3 regions of the Altererythrobacter sp. genome follow, and region 3 is predicted to be linked to each of the others. Evidence: predicted binding sites of a transcription regulator. Region 3 holds the regulator's gene; each other region holds the start of a gene.

Region 1 (10,699 bases), on a different contig from region 3:
GTCGGGCAGCGTGGACTGGTCCACGCCATCGGCCGGCCCGCCCTTCAACACGAAGCGCCGGTCGCAATAGCCACAATCGACATAGCCATGCTCATCGATCTCGAGGAAGACGCGCGGATGGCCCAGTGCAGCGGGGCGAAATCCTTCGCCCTGGCGAATGGCGCTAGCACCGTCGCAGCTTACGCGGTGCGTCTCGACGAGAATGGTCTCTGGCGGGGCGGTGTTCATGCCGTTGCCGATAGAGCGCTTTTTGTTTCACCTCAAGCGCCGGCGTTCGCATCCGCTCACTTGGCTATCCTCGCATAGGCTCGGGCGGCCATGCAGGTGGCCCCTGGCCAGCTGCGTCTTCGACTTCGCTTCCGGCCTTGCGGGTCTGCGGCCCGTTCCATCACTTTACAGCGCTTTGCGAATAGGCCTAGTGCGAAGGCCATGACGCCCCCTCCCGCAATCCGGATCGACAATCTCGTAAAACGCTATGCCGCGCCTGATGGCGGCGAAGGCAAGCTGGCGCTCAAAGGGGTGAGTTTCGATGTGCCGCAGGGCGGCATTTTCGGCCTGCTCGGGCCCAATGGCGCGGGCAAATCGACGCTCATCAATATCCTTGCGGGGCTGGTCACCAAGACCGGCGGCAGTGCGGAGATTTGGGGCTTCGACATCGACCAGCAGCGGCGCAACGCCAAGCGCGCGATCGGTATCGTCCCTCAGGAAATCGTGTTCGATCCCTTCTTCACTCCGTTCGAAGTGCTGGAGAATCAGGCCGGATTCTACGGCATCGCCAAGCATTTGCGACGCAGCGAGAAACTGCTCGAGGCAGTCCATCTCAGCGACAAGCGCGATGCCTATGCCCGCACGCTGTCGGGCGGGATGAAGCGCCGCCTGCTGGTGGCCAAGGCGATGGTTCATTCGCCGCCGATCCTGGTGCTGGACGAGCCGACCGCCGGCGTGGATGTGGAATTGCGCCGCCAGCTTTGGGAATTGGTCACGGGTCTCAATGACGAAGGCGTCACCGTGGTACTCACCACGCACTATCTTGAAGAAGCGGAACAGCTCTGCGACCGGATCGCGATCATCAATCATGGCGAATGCATCGCCAACAAACCGACGCGCGAGCTGGTCGGCATGGCGCGCGAGAAGATCGTGAGCATATCGGTGGACAAGGACATCGCCGGGCCGATCGTGGAAGAGGGCTTCGTGAAGTCGGAAGTGGTCGAGCCGCGCGTGCTGGAAATCACTTACGACCGCGACCGGGCCAGCGCGGGCCAGGTGCTCGCTCTGGTCCAGCAACACGGCTACACGATCGAGGACGTGACCACCCGCGAAGCCGATCTTGAGGATGTTTTCGTCCAGCTCACCGGCGCGGGGTGAGTGCTAGCGAACCCTCGGTTCGTTTCCTTGATCCAGCCGCCAGTTTCCGCGCGAGATGCGCCGGATAGGGCGGCCGCAATGCGCGCAGGTGCCGCAGAACTGCGCACCATTCCAGCTCACCCGATGGTGCTGCGGGACATGGTGATTGAGCGAACATCCAAGGAAGCCGAGCAGCGTCATGCGCCTCCTTTCCGGGCGAGAAAGCTGCCTCAAGGGCCTGCGCGGGTCACATTAAAACCCTGAAATCTGTTCCAGTGTGACGAATTGCTCTGTCCTGCTTGCCCCGCGCGGCGACGGAGGGCATGAGGTGGCGCCATGACCAGCAGCGATCCGCAATATGACGTACTTGTAATCGGTTCGGGGGCAGCGGGGCTCACTTCCGCGCTTGCCCTGGCCGAAAGCAAGAGGGTGCTCGTTCTCGCCAAGGGCACGCTGACCGGCGGCTCGACTGCCTGGGCGCAGGGCGGCATCGCTGCGGTGCTCGACGCAGGCGACACGTTTGACAACCATATTCGCGATACGATGGTGGCGGGTGCCGGCCTCAATCGCCGCGAAACGGTCGAGTTCGTGATCGAGAACGCGCCGCGGTCGATCGACCGGCTGATCGAGCTTGGCGTCCCCTTCAACCGCGAAAGCGGCGACCTCCACCTCACCCGCGAGGGGGGGCATTCGCACCGCCGGATCGTGCATGTTGACGATGCCACCGGCTGGGCGGTGCAGGAAGCCTTGCTCAAGGCCGCCGAAGCCAACCCCAACATCACCATGTTGCCGGGGCGGACCTGCATCGATCTCATCACCGGAAGGCACGGGGTCAAATATTCGGGCGAAGGCCGGGTGTGGGGCGCCTATGCGCTCGACGTCGAGACGGGCAAGGTCGAGAAGCATCTGGCGCGCGCCACGGTGCTTGCCGCAGGCGGGGCGGGGCGCTGCTATCTCTTCTCCACCGCGCCGCGCGGCGCAACGGGTGACGGGATCGCCATGGCCTGGCGCGCGGGATGCCGCGTTTCGAACATGGAGATGATGCAGTTCCACCCGACCTGCCTTTACAATCTGGAGGTCAAGAACTTCCTCATCACGGAGGCGGTTCGCGGCGAAGGCGGGCACCTTCTGCATCCTGAGACCGGCCACCGCTACATGGCCGATTACGATCCCGAACGGATGGAGCTGGCTCCGCGCGATATCGTCGCGCGCGCGAATGACGACCAGATCAAGCGTTATGGCCTGGACTATGTCCATCTCGACATCAGTCACAAGCCGCCCGAGTTCGTGAAGGAGCATTTCCCCACCATCCACGAGAAGCTGCTGGGGCTGGGTATCGACATGACGAAGCAGCCGATTCCGGTTGTTCCGGCCCAGCATTATACCTGCGGCGGTGTGCTGATCGGGCTCGATGCGCGCACTGACCTGCCGGGCCTGTGGGCGGCGGGCGAATGCACTGAAAGCGGATTGCACGGTGCCAACCGCCTCGCGTCCAACTCGCTGCTTGAATGCTTCGTCTTCGGCGAGGCTGCGGCGAAAGACATTCTTGAAAACTGGGACGTGCTCGACGCCCCGCCGCCGATCAAGGATTGGGACGAAAGCCGGGTGACCGATTCCGACGAGGAAGTGGTCATCAAGCAGAACTGGACCGAGATCCGCCGCTTCATGTGGAACTATGTCGGGATCGTGCGCACTACCAAGCGGCTCGAACGCGCGGCGCACCGGATCCAGTTGTTGGGGCAGGAGGTCGAGGACTATTACGGCTCGTTCCGCGTCACGACCGACCTCATCGAACTGCGCAACCTGCTGCAGGCGGCCGAGCTGATCGTGAAGTCGGCGCTTCGCCGGCATGAGAGCCGCGGGCTGCATTTTACGCTCGATTATGCAGGCACGGACGAGGTCGCGCGCGATACCGTGCTAGTGCCCTAACAAGGGTCTGAATCAAGCGATTCCGGGAGCTGGAAGAGCGAGTGGACGTCTGTCTCCAGTGCCTTGGCCAGTTTTAGCGCAAGGACTGTCGATGGAATGAACACCGAATTTTCGACTGTGTTGATCGTCTTGCGGGTTACCCCAACCATTTGCGCAAGTTCTTCCTGCGTGAGGCCGCATTCCACCCGAAACTGGCGCAGTTGATTCTTCAAAGACGTGGTCTTTGGCGGGCTCACGTCAGTCTCCCCCCTGGTTGTACAGGATGACAAAGGCAAGCAATGTGCCCGACACGCCAATGGTCAATATGACTTGCAGGATCGGCAGGATTGGCAAGGGCCAAAACATTGAAACCGCGTACATCAGCGACGTTGTGCCGATCAGGAAAAAGAATCCGTATTGCAGCGCCAGCCCACGCGCAAACCTGCTCCAATCATCCCTCAGGATTGCCGCCGCACCGGCCTTCTTTACCCGGCAGTAAAGCAGGAAGAAGCAAAGCGCCGAGATCGCATAGGCAATTGCCCCGCCGATCTTCACCAATCCGGCATAATGGAAGAAGCTGCCGCCAACTTCAGACATTTGCATCAGGATGTCGCCTGCCTGCCAAAGCGCGAATGTGATCGCCATGGCATAGATCAGCCGCGATTGATCCCGCACAAGAGATTCCGTTTCCGCCACCGCTATTCCTTTCATTGCGTAATTCATGCTATGTAACCTATACGTTACAAAAGAGAAGTCAAGGTTACTTCGCAACTTTCCTGACTGCCTTGGATTTGAACTTCGCACATCTGGTGGATTCAACCTTGCCAGCTTCCGCCTCCTATCGCCTCACAGACGGGCTTGAGTCGCAGTCGAACTGTGCAGGCCGGCACTTGTCCTGGCCGCTCGTCGAGTGCGGTCATCCGTTCGTCCGAGCGCGAAGCAAACAGAACGATCGGCAAAGCACTTTGACGATCCATCGTTGAGGCTTGCGCCTTTGTCCGCTCATATGCCTGCAGGAAGCGGGCTTGCCCCCAAAGCGACCCAGATCTCGCATGCCCGCTTCCGGATCGACCACTCGCTGGCCAAAGCATGAGTGTTCGGGACTGTGCTCGGCAACGCTGGTCGAACTGGCCGATCATCCACCAAGTGAGAGGATGATCTGATGCATATATTATTGAAGACTTCCGTGGCCGCAGCGATTGCGCTGACTGGCCTTGCAAATGCCCCTGCACATGCCGGCGAGGATATTGTGGTTCAGTCCGCCGCTGCGATGGAGGAATGGTCCCAATCGGTGACGCATTCGCTCGACCGCAGGCTTCTCCTGTCGAAAAAGGCAATGCGCGCAGATACCGTCAACGGATTCGTGCAATTGCGTTTCACGCTCGACGATCGCGGCAAGGCGCAAGACATTCGCGTCTATCACAGCTCGGGCGACTCATTGACCGACAGGGTTGCAAGCTATGCCGTGCGTTCGCTTCCCAATCTCGACGAAGCGCCGGTCAGGGATGTCCATGAAAAGACATTCCAGGCCAACATCATTTTTGCCGACGGTTTCGCCGAATATTCCGAACTGTCGCGTGAATTGGCCCAATCCGAAGCGAAACGCATCGCGTTTGGCGGCGAAGAGGAGGAAGTCGTCGCGCTCGGCGGTTAGCACCTCTTGGGCAGACGTGTAGCTTGCCGCCCCTGCGTTTCTCGATAAGGTTGCAGGATCAACGCAATACCTATCAAGGAAAACGGGGGGAGGCAGGCACTTATGCCAGAGGTCACAGCGAACGGAATCACGATCCATTACGACGAGCATGGCGACAAGGACGCGCCGCCGATACTCCTTATAATGGGCTTTGCCGCGCAGATGACCTTGTGGCCGATCGAACTGGTCGAGGCATTGGCCAAGCGCGGCTTCCGCGTCATTCGCTTTGACAATCGCGACATCGGGCTCAGCCACAAGTTCCACGGCGTCAAGGCGCCCGGCGTGATCAAGCTCACGATCTTCAGCAAGCTCGGGATCAAGCCCAAGGTGCCCTATTCGCTGGCGGACATGGCCGATGACGGCGCCGGTCTGCTCGACGCGCTGGGGATCGAGCGCGCGCATATCGTAGGCGGCAGCATGGGCGGGATGATCGCGCAGCATTTCGCGTCGCGCCATCCGGACAAGACGCTTTCGCTCACCTCGATCTTCTCGACCACCGGCCACCCGAAGCTGCCTCCGGCAAAGAAGGAGGCGATGGCAGTGCTGGTGAAGCGCCCCGAATCGACCGATGAGGATGCGCTGGTCGAACACGGAATGTTGGTTGCCCGCACGATCGGCAGCCCGGGCTATCCGGCGCCGGAGGATCACTTGCGTGAAAGGACCCGGGCCAATGTGCGCCGCAGCACCTATCTCGAAGGGCCGCTGCGCCAGATGGCGGCGATCATTGCCGATGGCGATCGCAGTGCCATGATCAGCGAAATCGATACTCCGACACTGGTTCTGCATGGCGAAGACGATCCGCTGCTGCGCGTCGAATGCGGGCATGACATTGCGGCAAAGATTCCCGGTGCGAAGATCAGGACCATTCCCGGATGGGGGCATGATCTGCCGCTGGAACTGGTCGAGGATCTGGCAGATTCGATTGCCGGGCATGCCTTGAGTGCCGCCTGATATGCACATGGGATCGGGCGCCTTTTGACATTGGGCGGGCATTGTCCCAATCCCGCTGGCGGGATGTGAGGGGGCAAGATGAGCAATACAGGCGCGACGGCCGATAGCGGCGGCTGGATGGGGCATCCAAAGGGTCTGTTCTTCCTGGCCTTCACCGAGATGTGGGAGCGTTTCTCGTTCTACGGGATGCGCGCGCTCCTGGTGCTCTACATGGTGCAGGATCTGCTCATGTCCGATCGGGTCGAGAAGGTGGCCGGAATGGCTGCCTTTCGTGACGCGCTCGAAGCGGCCTTCGGCCCCATGAGCACGCAAGCCTTCGCCAGCCAGACCTTCGGGCTTTACGCGGGCTTCGTCTATTTCACTCCCCTGTTCGGTGGATTGATGGCCGATCGCTGGCTCGGCGCGAAGAAGGTAGTGGTGATCGGCATCGCATTGATGACGGCAGGCCATTTCGCGATGGTGTTCGACTGGAGTTTCCTGATCGCGCTGGTGCTGCTCGTGCTGGGATCGGGGTGCCTCAAGGGCAATATTGCGGCGCAGGTCGGGCATCTCTACCCCAAAGCCGAAGAGGCCCTGCGGTCGAGCGGCTACACGTTGTTTTCGACCGGCATCAACATTGGTGCGATCCTGGGTCCGGTGGTGTGCGGAGCGCTGGCGCAGGTCTATGGCTGGCATGTCGGCTTCGGCACTGCAGGGGCGGTGATGCTGGTTGCGGCCGCCGTCTATTTTTCGGGAATGAGACATTTCGCAGACCACAGGTCCAGCATGCCTGAAAGGGAACATGCCGCCATGTCGCGGCAGGACTGGCGCATGCTCCTGCTGGTCATCCTCGTCATTGCAATGTTGCTCTTCCAGTTCCTCGCATATGACCAGATGTCCAATGTGGGCATGATCTGGGTTGCGAGCCATGTCGATCTGGCCACTCCTTTCGGGGTGGTCCCGACGCCATGGTTTGCAGCGGAGGATGCAATGGCCTCGGTCGTGATCGTGCCGTTCCTGATCGCGCTGTGGCGCTGGCAGGCGAGCCGCGGCACCGAACCGGGCGATCTGGGCAAGATGGCGATCGGCGGCTTGGTGATGAGCGGTGCAGCGCTCGCGCTGGCCGCGGGGGCCTATACGGTCGAGGATGGGGGCAAGGCTTCTGCGGCCTGGCCGCTCCTCGCTTACTTCCTCTCGGGCGTCAGCTTCATGTGGAGCTGGCCCAATGCATTGGCTTTGGTGTCGCGTCGCGCGCCGCTGAGCATCAACGCGCTGATGATGGCGGGGGCCTATCTCATTGTCTTTTTCAGCAGCACGGGATCGGGCTTTATCGCTCGTTGGTATGAACCTCTCGGGCCGATGTATTTCTGGCTGCTCAATGCCGGAATCGCGCTGTTCGGTTCGCTGTGCTTCGTTATGTTCGGCCCGCTTATCAAAGGCCGGATGGACGAACTCGACGCATCCGCCGTTCCCTGAATCTGTGCCGGGTGAATGCCGATCGAGCGTGCTGCTGCAACGCGAAGCCAAGCGACCAAAGCGCGCGCCAATGCGCTGCGGGAAGGCTGGGATGAAGCGATTTGCCCAAACCCTCAAAGCGCTGAAATTCGTTGAGAAATACCTAATTTAATGCGGCTTATGCATCTATAATCCGGTTTAGATGGATATTAACTCATATTTCGAATAAAATGGCCGCATGGACCTCCTTGCCGCCTATCGCGCATTCGTGGCCGTGGCCGACCATGGCGGCTTCACCGCGGGCGCAAGAATCTGCGGCCAGAGCCAATCGACGGTCAGCCGCCAGGTCGCCGATCTCGAGCAATATCTTGGCGCTCGATTGCTACGGCGCACCACCAGGCGCGTTGCGCTCACCAGCGATGGGGAGCAATTGCTGGAGAAGGCGCGTGGACTGATTGCAATGCTAGGCGAGGCGGAGCGATCGGTGGGCCGCCGTGCATTGGATGTGGCCGGCCATTTGCGGATCGCGGCACCGGCCGCGCTGGGTCATGTCCTGCTGGCTCCGCTGTTGTGTTCGTTCCTGTCGCGCCATCCCGGCATGGAAGGGGAGATGCTGACACTTCGCAGCCGGGAAGCGGCCTATGTCGTCAATGTGGCGGCAGACCTGGCAATCGAAATCGGGCCGCTGCAAGCGCGCCTGGGCGAACGCCGCAAACTGGGTGACGTTCCCATGGTGCTGTGCGGATCGCCAATGCTTATCCGCGATCTTGGCGCGCCGAAGACGGTTGAGGACATTGCGCGTCTGCCTGCCGTCGTTTCCGTGCCGCCGGGCATGGAGCCGCATGTCTGGCGGCTGGAACGCGAAGCCGAGCATCGCGAAGTCGATCCGTCACCGCGCTTGCGCTGCGACAATCTGGAGGCTTTGCGCGCGGCGGTGCTGGAAAGCGTGGGCATCGCGCTGGTGCCGCTCTGGCTGATCCATCACGATCTGGCGTCGGGCAGGCTGTGGCGTCTCTTGCCGCAATGGCATGGCGGGTTGCAGCCCCTCTTTGCCGGCCCGCCGGGCAAGGGAAGGCCCGGCCCGCACGCTCGCGCCTTTCTCGATTATCTTTCCTCTTCACTCGCACGCGAAGGCATCTTCGCCTGAACCGTCAATGCTGAATAGGCGCCGTAGCTGGCCACGAGAAATGGCACGAGATAGGTCAGCGCGACCTTCCATATCGCAGGCGAATCGCCCGCAAGGATGATGTCGCCCTGGTTGATTGCGGTCAGCACCGTTCCGATCAGCAGCGCAACAATGAGCGAACGCCGCAAGACCGCCCCCTTGAAGCATGTGGTGAAAGCTGACCGATCGAACATGATGTCCCCCTGACCGATACCCGCGAACGATTGTTTCAGGTCTCGATTCGATTGATTCAAACCCCTCACCCGGAGGTTTTGCCCGCATAAATTTTTTCGCAGATTCATTTTAGGACTTGCGCATCGCGCGAGCCAAGCATTTCCCGCGCGTCGCTGCACTGCAACATGAATTGAAAGCGGCGCATTGCGCCGTTTCCAGTGGTTTATTTTGCTTAACCCTCTTGCGTGCGAGTCCGTGCTGATTCACTATCTAGTGGTTCCGGACGCGGGGGCACCTACAAGACCTAGTTACTCGGCGCAGAATCACCATATCTGCGGATAGAGGACGAGTCGGTCGATTGGGTCGCAAATCCGAACCGGCCTGTGGGCAAAAACGGGATAAGTAATTCCCCGTCGGCGCCCTAATATTGCTAGGTGGGAGGGGTCCCGCCGAGTCGAACACATGCGGAACAAGGGCCCGGCTTGAAAAGCGGGTCTTCGGGGAAAAGAAGAGCGGGGCATATGACGGAATTCAGGACTGGAGACGAAGCGGCAATGGGGCTCGAACAAGAGGCGGCAACATCGCCCGAGACCAATATGAAATCGCGGAAGAAGACCGGTCCGGCCGATGATTCGGCGAAGGCAGTGAGCATGGAAAAGACAGACAAGGGATCCGATGAGCTGGTCGCCGAGAAGGCGGGAGAAGCGCTGGCTGACGCAGTTGCACAGGCCGCGAAGGCGGCTGCACAGGCTGACACCAAGAAGGTGATGGATCGTCGCTTCGACATTCAGATCGACGAATCGCGCGACGAAAAGCTGACCGAGTTCGGCAAGGAAACCCTGATCGACCGCTATCTGCTGCCGGGCGAGAAGTTCCAGGACCTGTTCGCCCGCGTGGCGGATTTCTATGCCGACGATGAAGAGCATGCCCAGCGGCTCTATGACTATATCTCGTCGCTGTGGTTCATGCCCGCAACGCCGGTGCTGTCCAACGGCGGCACCAATCGCGGCCTGCCAATCAGCTGCTATCTCAATTCGGTCGAGGACAGCCTCGACGGCATCGTCGGTACCTGGAACGAGAACGTCTGGCTCGCGTCGAAGGGCGGCGGCATCGGCACCTATTGGGGCAATGTCCGCGGCATCGGCGAGCCGGTTGGCCTGAATGGCAAGACCAGCGGCATCATCCCCTTCGTGCGGGTGATGGATTCGCTGACGCTGGCGATTTCGCAAGGGTCGCTGCGGCGCGGATCGGCCGCCTGCTATATCGACATCTCGCACCCCGAGATCGAGGAGTTCCTCGAAATCCGCAAGCCAAGCGGCGATTTCAACCGCAAGGCGCTCAACCTGCACCATGGCGTGCTGGTGACCGACGAGTTCATGGAAGCGGTCCGCAGTGGTGATGATTTCGAGCTCAAGAGCCCGCGCGACGGATCGGTGCGCGGCACCGTCAATGCGCGCTCGCTATTCCAGAAGCTGGTCGAGACACGGCTGGCGACGGGCGAGCCCTATATCGTCTTCTCCGACACGGTGAACCGGATGATGCCCAAGCATCACCGCGAGCTGGGCCTCAAGGTCTCAACCTCCAACCTGTGCGCCGAAATCACGCTGCCAACGGGCCGCGACCATCTGGGCAATGACCGCACGGCGGTGTGCTGCCTCTCTTCGCTCAATCTCGAGAAGTGGGACGAGTGGAGCACGGACAAGAACTTCGTTGAAGACGTGATGCGCTTCCTCGACAATGTGCTGCAGGACTACATCGACCGCGCGCCTGACGAGATGGCGCGCGCCAAATACTCCGCCGCGCGCGAGCGTTCGGTCGGCCTTGGCGTGATGGGTTTCCACTCCTTCCTCCAGCAAAAGGGCATCGGTTTCGAAAGCCCGATGGCCAAGGTGTGGAACCTCAAGATGTTCAAGCATATCCAGGGCAAGGCGTCCGAGGCGTCGATGCTGCTGGCGCAGGAACGCGGCGCATGCCCCGATGCCGAGGAAATGGGCGCGATGGAGCGCTTCAGCTGCAAGATGGCGATCGCA
Region 2 (10,699 bases), on a different contig from region 3:
CATCGCTCACGATCTTGTCCGCTTCGGCGTCACTGCGCCCGCGGGCTGCATAGCCTCCGAGCACGTTGACGGCCTGCGGCGTGAGCCCGACATGGCCCATTACCGGTATCCCGCGCTGGTTGAGGAAAGCCACGGTCTCGGCCATCGCCTGCCCGCCTTCGAGCTTCACTGCAGCTGCGCCGCTCTGCTTGAGGAGGTAGGATGCGCTTTCGAAGGCTTTCTCCTTGGAAGCCTCATATGAGCCGAATGGCATATCGATCACCACCACCGAATGGTAGGAACCGCGCACTACCGCTGCGCCATGATTGGCCATCATCTCAAGCGTGACGGGCACAGTAGAGGGTAGGCCGTAGATTACCTGGCCGAGCGAATCCCCCACCAGCAGAAGGTCGCAATGCTTGTCCAGAAGCTGTGCCTGCCTGGCTGTGTAGGCGGTCAGCATCACCAGAGGATCTGCCGTTACGCCGTCCTGCTTGCGCTCGCGAATGCGCGGCACGGTCAGCCGCCGCATCGGCTGCGGAGTGGGATTGGCGCGGCTGGTCGATGTGTCGAGTTGGAATGTGGTGGACATGAGGCGCTTGTAGACTCGGTGCGAATGCGGGGAAAGGGCGCATATTCGCCTTGCGTTGCTGTCCGTTAGCGTTAGCCTCCCGCCCATGGAGGGGGAGCCGCGCTGTTGGCGCCGGGCTCTCGTGCAAAGGGAAGCCTTTTATGATCCTTGATCGCGTAAAACCGCTGGACGCCATTTTGGCGACCGCGGAGAAGAAATCGCTGCACCGTTCGTTGGGTGCAATCCAGCTCATGCTGTTCGGCATTGGGTGTATCATCGGCACCGGAATTTTCGTGCTGACTGCCGCAGGCGCACAGAAGGCGGGGCCGGGCCTGATGTTGGCATTCGCCATTGCCGGTACGGTCTGTATCGTTGCAGCGCTGTGCTATGCCGAGATTGCCGCAATGATCCCGGTCGCTGGCAGTGCCTACACATACAGCTATGCATCGATGGGCGAGTTTCTTGCCTGGACGGTCGGCTGGGGCCTGATCATGGAATATGCGATCGCCGCCAGCGCGGTGTCGGTTGGCTGGTCCGGCTATTTTTCGGGTACGATCCTGCATGAATTCATGGGTGTGGATTTACCGTCATGGCTTGCAGCCGGCCCGCTGGCATTGGGCGGAGCCGAAGGCGGGTTCATCAATTTGCCCGCATTGGTCATTGCGTTGCTTGTTACCGGATTGCTGGTGATCGGGACCAGCGAAAGCGCCAAGGTCAACGCGATCCTCGTGGCCATCAAGGTAACCGCGCTTACGGCCTTCATTGCGCTTACGCTGACCAGCTCTGATTTCTCTCCCGAGCGGTTCAATCCGTTCCTGCCCGCAGGCCTGTTCGGCGGATGGGGCAGCGGGGTCGGCGCGGTTGGCGCGGCGGCAACGATGTTCTTTGCCTATGTCGGCTTCGATGCAGTTTCGACTGCGGCGGAGGAAACCAAGAACCCGCAACGCAACGTTCCGATTGGCCTGGTCGGGTCGCTGTTGTTCTGTACGGTTTTCTACATCCTGGTTGCAGCCGGAGCGATCGGCACAATTGGCGGACAGCCGATCATGGGCCCAGGCGGAATTCCATTTCCGGCCGGTTCGGAAGAATTGGCGCGGCAGTGCGCACTTCCCGAATATGCCGGTGCGCTGGTGTGTTCCGATGAAGCGCTGGCGCATGTGCTGCGGCAGATCGGTTTTTCCGGGATCGGCAACATGCTTGGCATTGCCGCTTTCCTTGCGTTGCCTTCGGTCATCCTCGTTCTGATTTTTGCGCAGACGCGCATCTTCTTCGTGATGAGCCGTGACGGTCTGCTGCCCGAGAAGCTCAGTGCGGTGCATCCGCGCTTCAAGACTCCGCATGTGGTTACCATCATCACTGGTCTCGCGGTGGCGGTCGGAGCGGCCTTCTTCCCGGTTGGCCAGCTTGCCGACATTTCCAATGCAGGAACGCTTTATGCTTTTGCCATGGTTGCTTTTGCAGTCATGCTGGTTCGGCGTAACGATCCGTCGCGGCACCGTCCGTTCCGCGTTCCGGCGCTTTGGCTTGTCGGGCCTTTGACGGTTTTCGGGTGCGTTTTCCTGTTTGTGAACTTGCCGATTTCGGCGATGCTGTTCCTTCCGATCTGGAGCGTGATTGGGATTGTCGTCTATGTCGGTTACAGCCGTTCGCACAGCCATCTCGGTCGCGGGATTGTCGAGGTTGTGGACGATATCGAGGGTGAGGAAACCTCTATTCCGATCCATCCTCCCGCAGAATAGATTGATCTTGCTTGGTAATTGTGGGGCTGTCCCGATGGGGCGGCCCCTTTGCCTTGGGCTCTCCAGTGCGTTCTACAGCCGCATTGCGAATCATCCGAATATGGAACATAATAGGAACAAATGACTCGTTCCTGCATGTCCCTTCCTGTCTTGACCGAAAGCTGTGACGTGGCTGCGTTGGCAGCCCTGCGCGAGAAGTGCTGGCGGCCCGGCCTGTCTGGCCCTTCGCATAGCGAGTTGTTCGCGGAGAGTGATGAGGCAAGCGGGGCGGCTTTCGCGCTGGCGCTGGCATGCGATGCGCTGGACGTGGCCGCACAGGCCAGAAAGGCAGGGGCACTCGCCGAGAGCGGGGAGCAGCGTCAGGTGCTGTGGGTGCAGGATCGTGCCGCGGTCAGGCTCACCGGGCGGCCTTACCGCCATGGCCTGCCCGAAAATCTGCGCCATCGCCTGATCCATGTCGAAGCGGCAACGCCCGAAGATGCTCTGTTCGCGCTGGAAGAGGGGTTGCGCTGCCGTGATCTCGCTTTCGTGCTGGGTGAGATGGCCGGCAATCCCAAGGCGCTCAGTTTCACGGCATCGCGGCGGCTGAGCCTTGCGGCGGAAAAGCACGGAGTGCCGCTATGGCTGGTGCGGCTCGACGCACAGGCGGATCTTTCGTCGGCGCGGATGCGCTGGAGGGTTGCGTCCGCCGCTTCGCCAGCGCCGCGCTGGAACCGGGCCGCACCGGGCATGCCATCCTGGCAGGCCGAACTGTTCCGCGCGCGTATTCATGCCCCCGGAGAATGGATTGTGCGCGATGATGGTGGACGCCTCACCGCCACCAGCCCGTCGGCAGCCATGCGAGCCACCCCGCCGAATTATGGCAGTCTGGCTCTCGCGGCTCGCAGTCGATCGCTGGCGGCTCTCTAATGGTCTGAAGCGAGGCGAGGGCGCGGATGCGCAACCCATCGCGCTGATCGCCGAAACTGCGCATGGCCCGCGGGTGGATGCGGTGAATGATGCTGCGCTCGAAACCGGTCCGCGCGCGGGCATGATGCTGGCCGATGCGCGCACTTTGTGTCCGCAGGTCAAGGCCGTTCCCTCCGATCCGGCAGGCGATCTGGCTTTTCTGGAAAAACTGGCGGTCTGGGCACAGCGCTGGGGGCCGTGGAGCGCGATGGATCCGCCTGACGGACTGGTGGTGGACGTTACCGCTGTGGCGCATCTTTTCGGGGGCGAGCAACGCCTGATTGCCGATGCACGCAAGGCCTTCGCGGCGCGCGATCTCACCGCCAGCTTCGCGATCGCACCCACCGCCGGGGCCGCATGGGCATTGGCTCACTTTGGAGCGAGTGCCTCGATCCTGGAGGTGGGCGAGGATGCTGTCGTACGTCTTGCGGATCTTCCCGTCGCTGCGCTCAGGCTCGATAGCGATGTCATTACCGTGCTGCGCAGGCTGGGGCTCAAGCGTCTGGGAGACCTGACCACCCGTTTCGGTGCGGCAAAGGGCCGTGATGCGCTGCAGCGCCGCTTCCGTAACCGCAAGTCGCCTGCCTCCAATCCGCTGCTGCGGCTCGATCAATTGCTTGGCTATTTGCCCGAGCCCTTGCTGCCGGTGGTGCCGCAGAAGATGCCGCTGGTGCAGCGGCGATTGATGGAGCCGATCCGCCATCGCGATCTGCTGGATCAGGTGCTGGCGGATCTTGCCGAAGACATGGTGCGCGAGCTGGAGGGGCAAGGCGTAGGGGCGCGGCGGCTCGAACTGGGGCTGTGGCGGGTCGATGGCGAAGTTGTGCTGCGCCAGCTCGAACTGTCGGTCGCGACCCGCGATCCGGCGCATATCTGCCGGTTGTTCGCGGACAGGTTGGAGGATGTCGATGCCGGTTTCGGGATCGAGACCGTGCGGCTGCGCGCCAGTTGGGCCGAACCGCTGGCGCTGGAGCAGGTCGATATCGAAGCGAGGGCAGAGGTCCATGGCACTTCGCTTGCGGCATGTCTCGACCGGCTGACGGTGCGACTGGGGCAGGGGGCCGTGCGCCGTCCGGTTCCGCATGCCAGCCATATTCCGGAACGCGCGCAGCACTGGCATGGACCGCTCGATCCGGAACCGGCGACTCAAGGCGGACTGGCCTTGCGCCGGCGCCCGCTGAAACTCCTCGACCGTCCTGAACCGATTGCAGTGCTCTATGCCACGCCCGATGGCTATCCCAAGGCGTTTCGCTGGCGGGGCGATGTGCATGAAGTGGCACGTGTCGAGGGGCCGGAACGGATCGCGCCCGAATGGTGGCGCGAACGCTCGAATGTGCGGCTGCGCGATTATTACCGGGTCGAGGATGACCGGGGACGGCGTTACTGGATTTATCGCCACGGGGTGATCGGCGACGGGCGCGGGGGATTGCCCTTGTGGTTTCTGCAGGGATTCTTTGCTTGAAAAGCGGAAATTTTCGCATTTGCAGCTGCAGAATCATCATTCGTTTACGGATTTATGCCAAACAGACATCATGAACGCGCCGGAAAGAAAGCGTCAATTTGAACGCAAACTGCTCGAGATATTGGTCGAGGGACGGTTGCGCTCGCGCTCGATCTTCGTCGAACTGATCGATGTTTCCGAGGGTGGTTGCAAGCTGAAGGGCAGATACGGCTTTGCCCAGTTGGGCGAAACCGTAACGCTCAAGGTCGACGGTATTCGCGCTCCGCTCGGGATCGTGGTCTGGATCGAAGGCAATCATGCCGGCGTCGAATTCGAAGGTCAGATGCACCAGGCGGTGATCGATCACCTGCACAAGCTGCAGATGCAAAAGCGTGCTGGCCTGGGCTGATCCGCCTCCGGCGATTGCATCACGATGCGTGGTAGTCTGAGGATGAGGACGCCCTTAGGACTTGTAAATACCCTATGAAATCAGTTGCCTGAAACCAGTCCACGGCGCCCCTTTCGGGCTATGGGGATATTGCCGAAATTGGCTGCGCGCCGGGTCTGCCCGGTACTGGCCGCAGTCAGTTCCTCGATCGCCTCTTGTGGAATCTGCCGTTCGAACTCGATCCCGCAACCATCTTCGTTTGACCAGATGATCTTGCCGAAGGCCTCGTGCGTGTTCCACGCGAGCAGACCCGAAGTGCCCGTAGCTGGCGGATTGCTGGTGGTGAAACGGGCCCCGTTGAGCGAGATGTCATAGAGTGAACCCTGGCGGTTTCCGCTCGTCATGTGGAGCTGTGCAGGGCAGTTGACGCGGTAGCGTGGCGATGCGCGGCGATCTTCGTTTCTTATTGCTGCCTGGCTGCGAAATAGCGCCACATCTTGTCCCCTGAGCCCATCAATGATCCGGCATCACCCCATTAGGTTAAGATCGGATTGAAGTGAGGTCGCTCAACTCGCGGCCGTCACAAGGGCTGGCAAGTTCCGTTATAAGAACATATAAGGAACATTTACACGAATGAGCCATCTGACCCGGATCGATTCCGGGATTCGAACCATGCCCGAATCATCTTTGACTCCTCAGAAGCGCAGACTGAAGATCGATCCATCGACGATTGAAGCGCCGCAGCGCGCGGTTTTCGTCGAGTTGGGGCTGGCAAGCTGCTTCAGCTTCCTGCGCGGGGCGTCGGATGCGGTTGACCTTGTCGCTACAGCCCGCGCGCTGGGTTATGACGCAATCGGGATCGCCGATGCCAACTCCATGGCGGGCGTGGTGCGCATTCATGCGGAGGCGCAGGCGCTCAAATTGCGGCCTGTGATCGGCGCACGGATCGAAACGCTCGAAGGGCTGTCCTTCCTCGCCTATCCGCGTGACAGGGCGGCCTATGGGCGGTTGTGCCGCCTTGTCAGCGCCGGACGAATGAGCAGGATCGACGGCGAATGGCAGGACAAGGGCGCTTGCGACATCTCGCTCTCCATGCTGGCCGCGCATAGCGCCAAGGAAGGCGAGGGGGATGTGCAACTGATCCTGTTGCCACCGGAGGATCTGGAGGCGGAATTCTCGATCAAGGTCGAGAGTAACATAATTCCCTTCCGTTATCCTGGTCCCAAAGATCATCAGATCGCCGGGATCCCTCTCCTGTCCAATGAAAGTGGGGCCCCGGATCAAGTCCGGGGTGACGAAGAGGAAAGGGTGCCTCTGAAGGCTTCATTTGTTGAACTCCTTCCTCACCTGACCCGTCAACTCCCAACACTCCGACACATCGCCGCCAGCTATCTCTACCGCGGGGACGATGTGGCGCGGATCACTCGGCTCGACGCAATGGCACAGGCGAACGGGCTCGCGCTGCTCGCCACCAATGACGTGCATTACCACGCGCCCGAACGCCGCCCGTTGCAGGACGTGATGACGGCGATCCGGCACAAGACCACGGTCGCTGCTGCCGGAAGCCTGCTCCACGCCAATGCGGAACGGCACCTCAAATCCCCGCAGGAGATGGAGCACCTGTTCGCGCGCTGGCCTCATGCCATCACTGCCGCGCGCGAAGTGGCCGATGCCTGCCATTTCAACCTCGACGAGCTGCGCTACGAATATCCCGAAGAGATCTATCCCAACGGTATGACCCCGCAGCAATTCCTGGAAGCGGAGACGTGGAAGGGCGCGCAGCGGCGCTACCCCGAAGGCTTGCCCGATAGCGTGCGCAAGACGCTGGAGCGTGAGCTGGCGCTGATCGGCAAGCTGGGGCTGGCGCGCTATTTCCTTACCATCAAGGATATCGTCGATTATGCGCGTGGGCAGGATCCGCCGATCCTGTGCCAGGGGCGCGGTAGCGCAGCCAATTCAGCCGTCTGTTATTGCCTGGAGATCACCAGCGTCGATCCGGCCAAGCACCAACTGCTGTTCGATCGTTTCATCTCCGAAGAACGCAAGGAGCCGCCCGATATCGACGTCGATTTCGAGCATGAGCGGCGCGAAGAGGTAATCCAGTACATCTATGACAAATATGGCCGCCACCGTGCCGGACTATGCGCCACGGTGATCCATTACCGCCCGCGCATGGCGATCCGCGAGGTAGGAAAGGTGATGGGGCTTTCCGAGGATGTCACCGGCGCGCTCGCCCGCACCGTGTGGGGCAGTTATGGCAGCGAAGTCGCCGGAAAACACGCTGCCGAGATCGGCATGGATCTTGGTGATCCCCATCTCAAGCGCGTGCTGAAACTGGCCGAACAGATGATCGGCATGCCGCGCCATCTCAGCCAGCATGTCGGAGGGTTCATCCTGACCGAGGGTGCGCTGACCGAAACCGTGCCGATCGGCAATGGCGCCATGCCCGATCGCACATTCATCGAGTGGGACAAGGACGATATCGACGCGCTTGGCATCCTCAAGGTCGATGTACTGGCGCTAGGGATGCTGACCTGTATCAGGAAATGCCTCGATCTGCTTGAATTGCATTATGAAAAGCGTCTGACTCTGGCGACTGTCCCGCGCGAGGATACGCAGGTTTACGACATGCTGTGCAAGGGGGATTCGCTTGGTGTGTTCCAGGTCGAAAGCCGAGCGCAGATGAACATGCTGCCGCGCTTGCGCCCGCGGCGCTTCTACGATCTGGTGATCGAGGTTGCGATTGTCCGGCCCGGCCCGATCCAGGGCGACATGGTGCACCCCTATCTCAAGCGGCGACGGGGCGCGGAAAAGGTCGAAATTCCTGCGCCGGCTCCTGAACACGGTCCACCGGACGAGCTTTCGAGCATTCTGGAGCGCACGCTGGGCGTGCCGATCTTCCAGGAACAGGCGATGAAGATTGCGCTCGATGCAGCGAAGTTCGACAGCACGGAAGCCAACCGCTTGCGCAGGGCCATGGCAACCTTCCGTTCGCGCGGGAACCTGGAAGAACTTGAGGATATGATGGTCGGACGCATGGTCGCGCGCGGCTATGACCCGGACTTTGCCACTCGCTGTTTCAACCAGATCAAGGGGTTCGGCGAATATGGTTTCCCTGAAAGCCATGCGGCCAGCTTTGCGCATCTGGTCTATGTTTCGAGCTGGCTCAAATGCCATTTTCCGGCTGCTTTCGCCTGTGCGCTGCTCAATTCGCAACCGATGGGTTTCTATGCCCCGGCGCAGATCGTGCGTGATGCGCGCGAGCATGGGGTCACGGTGCTGCCCGCAGATGTGAACCAGTCGGTGTGGGATTGCACGCTGGAGGAGAATTCTCGCCGTTTCGGGGAGGATCAGGACCGTCCGGACAAGCATATCGCCTTGCGTCTCGGCCTGAGGCAGGTCGACGGTGTGCCCGAACATGTCGCGGCGCGTCTGGTGGCGGAGCGCGAAACGGGTGGCCTCTATCGCGACGTTGCCGAACTGCGCGATAGGGCAGGGCTTTCGCCCGCGCATATAGAGCGGCTAGCCAGCGCCGATTGCTTCACTTCGCTTGAACTTCCGCGTCGGCAGGCGCTGTGGGATGCACGCAGCCTGATCGCCGCGCCTGACCTACCGCTCTTCACGGCAGCGGCCGCGCGCGAGGAAGGGGAGGAGAAGCGTCGTACGCAACTGCCGCATATGCCACTCTCCGAAGAGGTGGTGGCCGATTACCAGACCGCGCGGCTAAGCCTGAAGGCGCATCCCATGGCTTTCCTGCGCGCTTCGCTCGCCGAACGCGGCTTCGTGCGTGCCTGCGACCTCAGAGAGCGCAAATATCGCAGCATGATACAGGTGGCGGGGATAGTGCTGATCCGTCAGCGTCCGGGGAGTGCCAAGGGCGTGTGCTTTATTACCCTTGAAGACGAAACCGGAGTCGTTAATCTCGTCGTCTGGCCGGATATCAAAGAAAAACAACGCCGGGTCGTCATGGGTGCCCGCCTCATGGAGGTGCGCGGGCGAGTGGAATATGACGACGAGGTGATACACGTGATTGCGCATCACATGACCGATGCCACGGCTTCGCTGCTTGCTCTGTCAGACGATTTGCTGGCGTCGCCTGTCGCACGGGCGGACCATGTGAGCAGTCCGTTGCCTGAGAAACATCAGGGCCCGCTCAAGTCGCGTAGCCCGACGGACGAACTGCCCGAAACACGCGGGCACCCGCGTAATCTGCGCATATTGCCGCGTATGCTGCCACCATCGCGCGATTTTCATTAGGCAGAAAGATGGGCGGGATCATGCAAAATTTGAACCTATCACGCCGGATCGGCAAATTTGCCGGGGATCGGCGAGCGATCGGGTGGCTGATCGTAATATCGCTCGGTTTCGCAGGCTATATGTGGCTCAAGCAGAATCCGCAGCACAATCCGCTCGCTCCATTGGATGTGCGCAACCCGCCGGGACTGGCGACCGGTCTGAAACTGGCCGAAATCACCACGGACAGGGGCCAATGCCGCGCCGCTCTCACTCGCAGCGGAATCGCGTTTCGCAACCTTATCCCCACGGGAGAGGGGCCCTGTTCGCTTACCGACCGCACGCAGATGACAGGCGCACCAATGTCACCCGCGCGGCCCATATCGACCTGTCCGGTAGCCGTGGGCCTACAGATATGGCTAAGCCATGGCTTGCAGCAAGCGGCGCAAACCCATCTCGGCACAAAAGTGACGAGAATTGAGCATATTGGAACCAATAGTTGCCGCCGCATCAATGGGGGCAGAACAGGCCCGTGGAGCGAGCACGCACATGGCAATGCGATCGATATTCGCGCATTCGTGCTCAGCGATGGGCGGCGTGTGAGCATTTTGCAGGATTGGGGCAAGGGCGAGAAGGGCGATTTTCTCAAGGCCGCCCGCGATGCAGCATGTGACAGCTTCAGGACAGTGCTATCGCCCGACTACAACGCCAAGCATGCCAACCATTTCCATCTCGATCAGGGAACGCGTTGGAGCAGCGCGTGCCGGTAGGCCCGGCAAGAGAGAGCACCGCTATCTTGCTTCGAGCGCGTAACCTGCCGAACGGACGGTACGGATGGGGTCCTTTCCGCCTCCCACGTCGATTGCCTTGCGAAGTCGACGGATATGCACATCCACCGTACGCAGTTCGATATCGCTACCTGTGCCCCAAACGCCGTCGAGCAACTGCCCGCGGCTGAACACCCGACCCGGGCTCTCCATGAAGAATTGCAGCAGGCGGTATTCAGTCGGACCCAAGTGGAGATCCTGACCCTTGCGCTGGACGCGGTGTGCGACCGGATCGAGCATAAGATCGCCAACCTTAATCGATTCCCCGGCCAGGGCAGGGCGGATGCGGCGCATTACCGCCGCAACACGGGCGAGCAGCTCGCGCGGGCTGAAGGGCTTGGTCAGATAGTCGTCTGCGCCCGTTTCGAGGCCGCGAATGCGGTCGTCTTCCGCTTCGCGCGCGGTCAGCATGATGATCGGGACATGGGCGGTCTGCTTGTCGCGGCGCAAGCGGCGGCAAACTTCGATGCCGCTCGTCCCTTCGATCATCCAGTCGAGAATGATGAGGTCGGGCAGCTCCTCGCTCGCCAGAACCAGTGCCTCATCGCCGTCGGGCGTACAGCGAACGTCGTA
Region 3 (10,699 bases):
CCTTGTGCATGGCCGAGACGTCTTCCGCAGTTGCGGTGTTGCCGGTCCCGATAGCCCAGATTGGCTCGTAAGCGATGGTGAGCTGTTCAGCTGCATTGGTGAATTGCGGCAAGGAAGCGCGCAACTGGTCGGTCACGAACTTTTCGGCCTTGCCCTTCTGGCGGGTCGCATCGCTTTCACCGCAACACATGATTACGCGCAGGCCGGCAGCCAGAGCGGATTCGGCCTTGGCCTTGACCAGCTCGTTGCTCTCGCCATGGCCTTCGCGGCGCTCGCTATGGCCAAGGATGGTAAATTTAGCGCCGGCATCGGCCAGCATCGAGGCCGAGATATCGCCGGTGAAAGCGCCATCTTCCGAGTGATGGCAATCCTGCGCCCCGATACCGATCTGCTCGGCCTCACGATGGGCGGCGTGGATCAGCGTGAAAGGCGGGGCAATCGCAACCTCGACCTTCATGTTGCGTTGTGCGGCACGATCGATAGCGCGCGCTTCAGAAAGCATCGCACGTGTACCGTGCATTTTCCAGTTTCCGACAATGTAGGGCCGCTGGGCCATGCATCTATTCCTGACGTGAAAACGAATCTTGCCCTTGGATATAGGGCGTGAGGGGCTGGGTCCGCTAGCCGACCTTGGGCTTACAGTCAAAACCGTATGTGACCTGTTGCCGCGAGGTCGCAGGGCCGATAAAGCGCACGCACAAATTCGCCTTTTCGCGCTTGTCCGGCGCAAATTCGGAAGTTCGGCCAATCCATGATCCAAATTTTTCGCAGGTTTTTCTCGTCCAAGCTGGGCCTCGCCATCACTTTGGCTTTCCTCGGGCTGATCGCGCTGGCATTTGCCAGCATGGATATCTCCGGAAACGCCACTTTCGGTGGAGTTTCAGGGGGTGACCGCGTGGCTGTCGTCGGGGATCAGAAGGTCGGCACGGCGGACCTCGCCAATCGCACAACTTCGGCGCTTGACCGTTTGCGTCAGGATGACCCTACTCTGTCGATGAAGGCTTTTGTCGAGCAGGGTGGCCTCGAGGAAGTGCTCGACCAGTTGATCAGCCGCTATGCCGTGGGCAACTATGCGCAAGAACATGGCCTGCGTGCCGGCGACAATCTGGTGAATAGCGAGATCCTGAAGATTTCTGCGTTCCTGGGGGCAGATGGCAACTTCAGCCAGGACGCCTATCGCCAGGTGCTTGCGCAACAAGGTTTAACGGACGCCATGGTGCGCGGCGACCTGCGCGATTCGTTGCTGCAACAGCAGATGATCGATCCTGCGGTTTCGGGTGTTCGCCTTCCGACCAAGATCGCGAAGCATTATGCCGCTCTCCTGCGCGAACGCCGCAAGGGCGCGATCGCCCTGGTTCCGAGCGCGGCCTTTGCTCCCAAGGATGATCCGACAGACGAACAGCTCAAGGCGTTTTACGATGAGAATCGTGCGCGCTACATCCGGCCCGAGCGGCGCACGATCCGCTATGCGAGCTTTGGAATCGGAAGCCTGGACGAAAGCGTCGAGCCGACCGAAGCCGAAATCGCGGCGCGCTTCAAGCGCGATGCCAGCGAATATGCGGCCAAGGAAACCCGCACGCTGACGCAGCTGATCGTACCGACTCAGGACGCTGCCAATACCCTGCGGGACAGAATTGCCGCAGGCGCCTCGATGGAAACCGTCGCCCGCGAAGCCGGTTTCAGCACCACTTCGATCGGTCCGGTCTCGCAATCGGATTATGAAGATTCGTCGAGCGCTGCGGTGGCCAAATCCGTGTTCGAGGCAGAGCGTGGCGCAATCGCCGCCCCTGCCCGCAGCGGACTTGGCTGGCATATCGTGCGCATCGACAAGATCGATCGGACCCCGGCCAAGACCTTGGCGCAGGTGAGCGGTGATATCCGCACTGCCCTGTTGGAGGAGAAGCGCATTGCTGCCCTCGCCGATCTCAGCGCGCGGGTCGAGGAACAGATCGACGAAGGCGCTCCCATGAGCGAAGTCGCCGAGCAATTGGGTGTCAAGGTCTCTACTACGCCTGCGCTGACTGCGGATGGCCGGGTTTATGGTCAGCCTGGCCAGGGTGTACCTCCGGAATTGAGCGGCACGGTGGAAACCGCGTTCCAGATGCGCGAAGGTGAGCCGCAGCTGGCCGAAGTCGTGCGCGGACAGACCTTCCTGATATTCGAAGTTGGTGAGATCACGCCCTCGGCCTCCGCGCCGCTCAGTGACATCAAGGATCAGGTGATAGCGGCATGGCGGCTTTCGGAAGGATCGCGACTGGCGCGCGAGGCAGCCGACCGTATCATTGGCCGGCTTGGCGGTGACGAGCCTGTTGCCACTCTGGCTGCGTCGGTGAGGCAGGAAGAGAAGCCACTTCCTCCCGCCGAAAATGTGGACCTGACCCGTGAGCAGCTTGCCGCGGCCCAAAACGGACAAGTGCCCGCGCCTCTCGCGCTGCTGTTCAGCATGGCCGAAGGAACGTCCAAGCGCCTTGAAGCCCCCAATGATCTTGGTTGGTTCCTGGTCGATCTTGACGAAATCTCCGTGGGGGAACTGGCGGACGACGATCCCATTGTTGCATCTGCCAAGCGCCAGCTCGAAGCGACCGCGACGCAGGAATATTCGGACCAGTTGGTCGCTGCCATGCGCGATGAGCTGGGCGTCGAGCGCAATGACAGCGCAATCCAGGCCGTTCGCAAACAGTTGACCGGTGAGAATTGAGGGGGCCTGAGCTGACTACGCTTGCTCCTGAAAATGCGGATGCGGCCGCGCGCCTTCTGCGTGACGGCAAGCCCGCGCTTGTCTGGCGCCGGGTCGTGGCCGATACGGAAACCCCTGTCGGCGCCGCAGCCAAGCTGATCGAGCCGGGCCGCGGCGACTTCTTGCTCGAATCGGTCGAAGGCGGCGAAGTGCGCGGGCGTTACAGCCTGCTTGGGCTGGATCCCGATCTGGTGTTTCGCGCTTCTGCCCATTCCGCCGAGATCAACCGCCAGTGGAAGCTTGACCGCGACGCATTCGATCCCTGTGCGGGCGACAGTCTGGAAGAGCTGCGTGCGCTAGTGGCCGAGTGCCGGATCGACACGCCTTCCGAGCTGCCACCGGCCCTCGCCTGTCTGGTGGGCTATTTCGGCTATGAGACGATTGGCCTGGTCGAGAAGCTACCGCGTGCGCCCGAAAGCGAACTCGCACTGCCCGACATGCTGTTTGTCCGTCCGCGCCTGATTCTGGTGTTCGATGGTTTGAGCGACGAGCTCTTCTGCATTGCGCCTGTCTGGGCGGGATCGGGCGATCCAGATGCAGCGATCGAGCGCGCGGGCGAGCGTATCGACGAAACACTGCGCGACCTTTCGACGCGGCTGGTCGAACCGGAGCGCGATGCGTCGCTGCCGGATCTCGCGCTCGCCCCGGTAATGGCAGGCGACGACTATAAGGCGATGGTGGCGCGCGCGAAGGACTACATCACGGCGGGCGATATCTTCCAGGTCGTGCTGGCTCAGCGTTTCACCTGCCCCTTCCCGCTCGCGCCCATCTCGCTCTATCGCGCGCTGCGGCGCGTGAACCCTTCGCCTTTCCTCTATTTCCTCGACCTGCCTGGTTTCGCCGTGGTCGGCTCGAGCCCCGAGATTCTGGTGCGGGTGCGCCCGGATAGCGAAGGGCGTGCGGAAATCACCATCCGTCCGATTGCTGGAACCCGCCCGCGTGGGGCCTCCCCCGAAGAGGACCGGGCGAATGAGCAAGGCTTGCTGGTCGACCCCAAGGAATGCGCCGAACACCTCATGTTGCTCGACCTCGGGCGTAACGATGTCGGCCGGGTTTCGGCACGGGGCAGCGTGCGGGTAACTGACAGCTTCACCATCGAACGCTACAGCCACGTCATGCATATCGTCAGCAATGTAGTGGGCGAACTGGCTCCCGAGCACGACGCGCTCGATGCTCTGTTCGCCGGATTTCCCGCAGGTACGGTCAGCGGCGCGCCCAAGATCAGGGCTTGCGAGATCATCGCCGAACTGGAGCCTGAAACGCGCGGGGCCTATGCCGGGGGCGTCGGCTATTTCGCACCGGACGGATCGGTCGATAGCTGCATCGTGCTGCGCACCGCCGTGGTGAAGGACGGCATGATGCATGTTCAGGCAGGCGCCGGCATCGTGGCCGACAGCGATCCCGATTACGAGCTCAACGAATGCAAGGCCAAGGCTGGTGCGTTGATCGCCGCCGCACGCGAGGCGGTGCGTGTCGCGGGCGAACCGGGATTTGGACAATGAAGCGATTGGCTGCACTCACACTTCTGGCCGCCCTGTCTGCTTGCGGCGATCCGAAAGCCGGCGAGCCGGTGATCCGCACCGAAATCGGCAAGGGTTCGGAGGAGATGGCAGCGGCTCGCAAGGCGCTCTCTCCCTGCGAACATGTCAAGTTTGAGGATGTGCCGCTGACCCATTGCGTGGCCGATCCCGAAAAGCATCGCATCCACACGGCACTGAACGGTGCCGAGGGGCAGCCTTACCGTTCGCTTAGTGCCTATGCGAAATCTCTCGGCGACGATGCGGTCAACATAGCTTTCGCCATGAATGGCGGCATGTATGACGGGGCTGGTGAGCCGATCGGATATTACGTCGAAGACAGCGAGCGCTTGCAGGAGCTCAACCGCAATGACGGACCGGGCAACTTCCATCTCAAGCCCAACGGTGTGTTCTATGGCACAGATGGCAAGTGGGAGATCAGGACGGCTGACAATTTCTATCACTCGGTCGGCGACCGCCCCCAATTCGGTACGCAATCGGGCCCGATGCTTGTGATCGATGGCAAGCTCCACCCGGAAATCCAGGATGACGGCCCGTCCAAAGCGATTCGCAACGGGGTTGGCGTCGACAAGCAGGGCCGCGCGCATTTCGTCATTTCGGATGCGCCATTGAGCTTCGGCCAGCTCGCGCGCTATTTCCGCGACGAACTCGAGACACCCAATGCGCTGTTCCTCGATGGTAATGTCTCGGAACTGTGGGACCCGCTGGCTGAACGGCTCGATACGGGAGTATCGATCGGTCCCTTGCTGGTGGTAACCAACCGCGAGGAAGTGGAAGCAGAATGATCCTCGTCATCGACAATTATGACAGCTTCACCTTCAACCTGGTCCATTATCTGATGGAGCTGGGTGCCGAGGTGCGTGTCGAGCGCAACGATGCGCTGACGGCAAACGAGGCACTGGCGACCAATGCCGCCGGTTTCCTCATCTCGCCCGGCCCCTGTACGCCCAATGAAGCGGGCGTGAGCCTGGATCTGGTGGCCGCCTGCGCCGATGCGGAAAAACCGCTGCTGGGCGTGTGTCTGGGTCATCAATCGATTGGCCAGCATTTTGGCGGAACAGTCGAGCGTGGCGGGCTGATGCATGGCAAGACTTCGCCGGTCACGCATGATGGGACGGGCGTGTTTGCTGGCCTGCCCTCCCCCTTCATTGCCACGCGCTATCACAGCCTGGTGGTACAGAATCAGCCCGATGAGCTACTCGTCAATGCGACTTCGGACGATGGCTACACCATGGGCTTCCGCCACCGCGACTTGCCAATCCACGGCGTACAGTTCCATCCGGAAAGCATTGCGACCGAACATGGACATGCGCTGCTGGCGAATTTCCTCAGGATGTGCGGCATGGAGGCTGTCGAACAGGTATGAAGACGCTGCCTGACGCTCGTGTGCACCTGACCGAGGCTGAGGCCGAGGAGGTTTTCGGCTGGATACTCGATGGCGAAACCAGCGAAGACGAGATCGCGCGCTTCCTGGTCGAAATGACCGAGCGTAGCGAAACGGCGGACGAAATAGCCGGGGCCGCCCGCGCGCTGCGTGCTCGCTATATCCCTGTGGCGGGGCCTGCCAATGCGATCGACGTATGCGGCACTGGCGGCGATGGGCACCACACGCTGAACGTATCGACCGCGGTGGGGCTGGTTGTCGCGGCATGCGGCGTGCCGGTCGCCCGCCACGGCAACAGGGCGATTTCATCGCTTTCAGGCGTGGCAGACACGCTGGAAGTGCTTGGGCTCGACATGGCCGCAGCCGGGCGCACTGCGGAAAAGACACTGGCCGAAATCGGCATCTGCTTCCTGTTTGCACCCAACCACCACCCGGCGATGGTACGGATACAGCCAATCCGCAAGAAACTCGGTCGCCGGACGATCTTCAACCTGATGGGTCCGCTCTCGAATCCGGTGGGAGTACGCCGTCAGCTGATTGGTATAGCCCGCCCCGGCTACGTCTCGATCTATGGCGATGCGGCAGCGCGGCTTGGAACTGATCGCACCTTCATCGTATCGGGCGACGAGGGGCTGGACGAGCTAAGCCTGGCAGGCGGTAACGAACTGGCCAATGTGACGGGGCACGAGTTCGCCATGCAGCGCGTGGATGCAACCATGGCCGGGCTGGAGCACGCACCGCTCGAAGCAATCCGTGGCGGCGATCCGGCGCATAATGCAAAGGCGCTGGCCGCCCTTCTGGCGGGCGAACCGGGCGCCTATCGCGAAACGGTCAAGTTCAATGCGGCGGCTGCATTGATCGTCGCAGGCAGGACCGAAGATTGGCACGAAGGCGCGGCGATGGCCGCCGAAGCGCTCGACAGCGGCAATGCGGCTGATCTGCTGCAACGCTGGATCGAGCTGGCGAAGTGAGCTTGCTGCCATGAACAAGCTGGACGAAATCTGCGCCGCAAAGCGCGAAGAGGTTGCTGCGCGCAAGTCAGCAGCTTCCTTTGCTGATCTGGTCGCCAGGGCCAGCGAACAGAGCGTGCCGCGCGGGTTCGAAGCTGCCCTGCGCAAGGCAAGCGAAACCGGCTTCGGCCTGATTGCCGAGATCAAGAAGGCTTCCCCTTCGAAGGGTCTGATTCGCGCCGATTTCAAACCGGCAGACCATGCTCGCGCCTATCAGGCGGGCGGCGCGAGTTGCCTATCTGTGCTGACCGACGAGCCCTATTTTCAGGGCCATGCCGATTATCTGGTTGCGGCGCGCGCGGCCTGCACGCTGCCCGCTTTGCGCAAGGATTTCATGGTCGATCCATGGCAATGCGCGGAGGCGCGCGCGATGGGAGCGGACGCGATCCTGATCATCGTCGCCGCACTGGACGATGGCGCGATGCTGGAAATCGAGGCTGCGGCGCGCGAACTGGGCATGGATGTGCTGGTCGAAGTGCATGACGAAGCCGAGATGGAGTGCGCTACACAGCTTCGCTCGCGCCTGATCGGGGTCAACAATCGCGATCTCAAGACCTTCAGGACCGATCTTGCGACGACCGAGCGGCTTGCGCCGCTGGCGCCCGAGGGTGCGCTGCTGGTCGGCGAGAGCGGGATCAACAGCCATGGCGATTGCCAGCGGCTCTCGCGCTGCGGCGTGCGGACATTCCTTGTCGGTGAGAGCCTGATGCGGCAGGATGACGTCGAGGCGGCGACCCGGGCACTGCTTGAAGGATAGTCTGTCCTACCACGCAACTTTGCGGCATAGCATGTTGCATGATCTGCCCGGTTTTTCCTGCCCGATCCGCCAATTGCAGTCTATCTCCAAGCGGCAGACTTTTTGGTCTTAGAACAGTGTTCCATGTGTTCCATCCTGTAGGAATTGATTCGCGTAAGGTACTGAAAAACCTATGAGCAAGCGACTTACCCACCTCGACGAAACCGGTGCCGCCCATATGGTCGATGTCGGCGGCAAGCCGGAAACCTTGCGCAAGGCGATTGCGGGCGGTTTCATCCGGATGAGCGATGATGCGCTCGCCGCGATCAAGGCGGGCGATGCGCCCAAGGGCGATGTGCTCGGCACCGCGCGTATCGCCGCGATCATGGCGGCGAAAAGAACCGCCGAACTTATCCCACTATGCCACCCGCTCGGCCTCGATGCGGTGGATATCGACTTCGCCTTCGAGGATACAGGCGTCCGCGTGACCGCCACGGCATCGCTGACTGGCAAGACCGGGGTTGAGATGGAAGCGATGGTTGCCGCTTCAACCGCGCTCCTCACCGTCTATGACATGGCCAAGGCGCTCGATAAGGGCATGGTGATCGAAGAGGTGCGCCTGCTCGAGAAATTGGGCGGCAAATCGGGCCATTGGCACGCAGAGGCCGACCCTGCAGCGTAAGCCGGCTGCCCCGGATTGAACATCACACCCCTGCCAGGCCCAAAGTTCGATAGCTGTTCAAAAATGGCGGAATTGCTTGACTTGGCGATTCTTGTTGCCTAATTGTTCCGCATTCGTTCACCTTAATTATGGGCGAATGGAACAGCGACCTGGGGCGACCAGAGGAGGTTTTCGCCATGCTGACGGCAAAGCAGCACGAATTGATCCGCTTTATCCAGCAACGTCTGGAGGAAACGGGCATTTCCCCCTCGTTCGAAGAGATGAAGGAAGCGCTGGATCTCAAGAGCAAGTCGGGCGTTCATCGCCTCATTTCCGCTCTGGAGGAACGTGGTTTCATCCGCCGCCTGCCCAATCGCGCTCGCGCGCTTGAAGTCATCAAGCAACCGGAAGATGTGACTCCTGCGGGACGTAGCCTGCCAACCAATGATGCGGTTGCCCGGGCGGTCTCGCCTGCCCCTGCAGCTCCCGAACCGGCCAACGACGTGATCGAGATACCGCTCCATGGCCGGATCGCTGCCGGTGCGCCGATCGAAGCGCTCGAAGGGCAAACATCGATGCCGGTTCCTGCGGCTCTGCTCGGCCCCGGGGATCACTATGCGTTGGAAGTTTCGGGCGATTCGATGATCGAAGCGGGTATTTTCGATGGCGATTACGCGCTGGTCCGTCGCACCGATACCGCGCGTGACGGGGAGATTGTCGTTGCGCTGGTGCGGAACGAGGAAGCCACGCTCAAATATCTGCGCCGTGAAAACGGCAAGGTTCGGCTCGACCCGGCAAACGGTATGTATGATCCACAGATCTACGATCCGCATGAAGTTGTGGTTCAGGGTAAGCTGGCTGGGCTGTTGCGCCGCTATCACTGAGCGGTCTCGGGCGTAAGCACTAGTCTTCCCCGCGCCACCAGCCATGCTCACCCTGTGCCGACGCGACCGTATGGATTTCATGCTTCTCCAGCACGATGGCGAGTCCGCCGGTGCGTTCCAGCAAATCCCTGTCTGCCTTGAGCCATCGCGGACGGCATGAGGATGGCAGCCAGCGGTCGGCAATCACGATGTCGGACCGTTCGCATGCAGCGGCCAGGGCGCGCTCTTCGACCCTGATCTTGTTGCGTGCCATCAAAACGGTCCATCTGCGTCCACCACGCTCTATTCCCAGAATGCAAAATTCAGGGCTGCAATGCGCGCCGGGCCAATCCTCGATCATGATCGGATCACCCTCGACACCTGCCAATTCGAGCAGATTCTCGCTGGCGTAGTTCGAACGGCTTTCGCGAAGTGATACCAGACGCTCTCCATCCATGGTGATGCCCACATGCCGCCCATCGCCGGAAATGAGGACATCCGGAACTGGCGTCATCAGCAGCATAATTGTGGCAATAGCGGCAGGAACCAGGCTCAACAGCCTGCGCCGCCCCCGCCACAGAGCGAGCCACAAACCGCTTCCGATGAACAAGGCGAAGGTGAGCCCGCTCATCTGCGGCATCAGCTTGACCGCGCCAGGCTGTGCGGCAGTGAAATGCGCGATGGCCAGCAGCAGTTCGAGCGACTTGCCCACCAGCCACCATATTGGCGCTCCGATTCCGACAGTGTCGAGCAGTAGCGCCAGAGCGACCAGTGGCATGGAAACGAATGTGACGAGCGGGATCGCGACGACATTCGCCAGCGCGCCGTAGACACCTGCCCGGTGGAAGTGGAACAGCACAATCGGCATCAGCGCGATTTCGATCACCAATCCCGTGACGAGCAGCATTGTCCCGCGCCTTACAAGCCAGCCTGCCCAGCCCTCGTCATGCGGCTCCAGAAAGGTGCGAACAGGCCCCGAATTGTGCAAGGCGACGATAGCGAGAACGGCAGCGAAGCTCATCTGGAAGCTCGGCCCGATGAGCGATTCGGGCCACAGCAGCAGCACACAGAAGGCAGCAACTGCCACCATTCGCAGCGATAATGCCTCGCGTCCGAGCGCCAGCGCTCCCAGGACCAGCAGCGCAGCGATGCAACTTCGCACAGTCGGCACTTCCGATCCGGTCAGCAGCGTGTATCCGATCCCCGCCAGCGCCCCGCCAACTGCCGCCACCACCGGCAGTCTGACGCGCAGGGCAAGTGCCGGCCACAGCGCCAGCAGCTTGAGCGAGAGCAGATAGGCAGCGGCGATAACGGCGCTCACATGCAGCCCACTGATTGAAAGCAGGTGGGTCAGCCCTGCATCGCGCATTGCGTCATCGTCCGCCTCGCTGATCCCGCCGCGATCGCCGCTGGCGAAGGCTGCCGCAATGGTACCGGGCGACCCGCTCAACTTGTTGCGGACGTGGAGCGAAAGCGCCCGTTGCACTTTAGCAAGCCACCCCTGCCTGTGTTCTGCCGGGCGCACGACTTCGATATCGCCGATCATACCTCCAGTGGCGGAAAGACCCTGGAACCATGCTGCACGGGCAAAATTATAGGCTCCCGGCAGCATTGGTGGCGCCGGGGGCATCAATCGCGCGCGCAACCGGATGATGGCTCCTTCGGCGATCGCATCGTTCGCATGCTCCAAGGGCACGTTGACGCGGACCTTTTGTGCCTTGCCTGCCTCGGCATCTCGAATCGCAAGCGTCAGGCGGATCCGGTCGAGAG

What was found. Region 3 encodes LexA, which represses DNA repair genes until DNA is damaged. Its sites were predicted from a motif close to GTTCCNCNCTTGTTCT; they were not measured.
Region 1: ACQY6C_RS02690 (ribonucleoside-diphosphate reductase subunit alpha) is a predicted target of LexA. The motif match lies at 9,125-9,140, and genes of this name have one in related genera.
Region 2: ACQY6C_RS10345 (recA-like protein) is a predicted target of LexA. The motif match lies at 2,392-2,407, and genes of this name have one in related genera.

What each region holds. Positions count from the first base shown of each region.
Region 1 covers NZ_JBNKWF010000003.1:160,818-171,516, forward strand. Annotated here, with positions in the region: gene ACQY6C_RS02640 (zinc-finger domain-containing protein) at 1-228, opposite strand, end outside; gene ACQY6C_RS02645 (ABC transporter ATP-binding protein) at 430-1,365, shown strand; gene nadB (L-aspartate oxidase) at 1,681-3,273, shown strand; gene ACQY6C_RS02655 (helix-turn-helix transcriptional regulator) at 3,270-3,485, opposite strand; gene ACQY6C_RS02660 (hypothetical protein) at 3,511-3,975, opposite strand; gene ACQY6C_RS02665 (energy transducer TonB) at 4,415-4,906, shown strand; gene ACQY6C_RS02670 (alpha/beta fold hydrolase) at 5,009-5,896, shown strand; gene ACQY6C_RS02675 (peptide MFS transporter) at 5,975-7,351, shown strand; gene ACQY6C_RS02680 (LysR family transcriptional regulator) at 7,569-8,477, shown strand; gene nrtS (nitrate/nitrite transporter NrtS) at 8,435-8,689, opposite strand; gene ACQY6C_RS02690 (ribonucleoside-diphosphate reductase subunit alpha) at 9,266-10,699, shown strand, end outside.
Region 2 covers NZ_JBNKWF010000017.1:59,605-70,303, reverse strand. Annotated here, with positions in the region: gene panB (3-methyl-2-oxobutanoate hydroxymethyltransferase) at 1-571, opposite strand, end outside; gene ACQY6C_RS10350 (amino acid permease) at 712-2,289, shown strand; gene ACQY6C_RS10345 (recA-like protein) at 2,425-3,198, shown strand; gene ACQY6C_RS10340 (Y-family DNA polymerase) at 3,149-4,699, shown strand; gene ACQY6C_RS10335 (PilZ domain-containing protein) at 4,770-5,087, shown strand; gene ACQY6C_RS10330 (PilZ domain-containing protein) at 5,168-5,560, opposite strand; gene ACQY6C_RS10325 (error-prone DNA polymerase) at 5,739-9,323, shown strand; gene ACQY6C_RS10320 (extensin family protein) at 9,344-10,069, shown strand; gene phoB (phosphate regulon transcriptional regulator PhoB) at 10,091-10,699, opposite strand, start outside.
Region 3 covers NZ_JBNKWF010000010.1:20,941-31,639, reverse strand. Annotated here, with positions in the region: gene tpiA (triose-phosphate isomerase) at 1-556, opposite strand, end outside; gene ACQY6C_RS07170 (SurA N-terminal domain-containing protein) at 752-2,698, shown strand; gene trpE (anthranilate synthase component I) at 2,710-4,239, shown strand; gene ACQY6C_RS07160 (phosphodiester glycosidase family protein) at 4,236-5,060, shown strand; gene ACQY6C_RS07155 (anthranilate synthase component II) at 5,057-5,641, shown strand; gene trpD (anthranilate phosphoribosyltransferase) at 5,638-6,630, shown strand; gene trpC (indole-3-glycerol phosphate synthase TrpC) at 6,641-7,426, shown strand; gene moaC (cyclic pyranopterin monophosphate synthase MoaC) at 7,599-8,087, shown strand; gene lexA (transcriptional repressor LexA) at 8,264-8,950, shown strand; gene ACQY6C_RS07130 (ComEC/Rec2 family competence protein) at 8,970-10,699, opposite strand, start outside.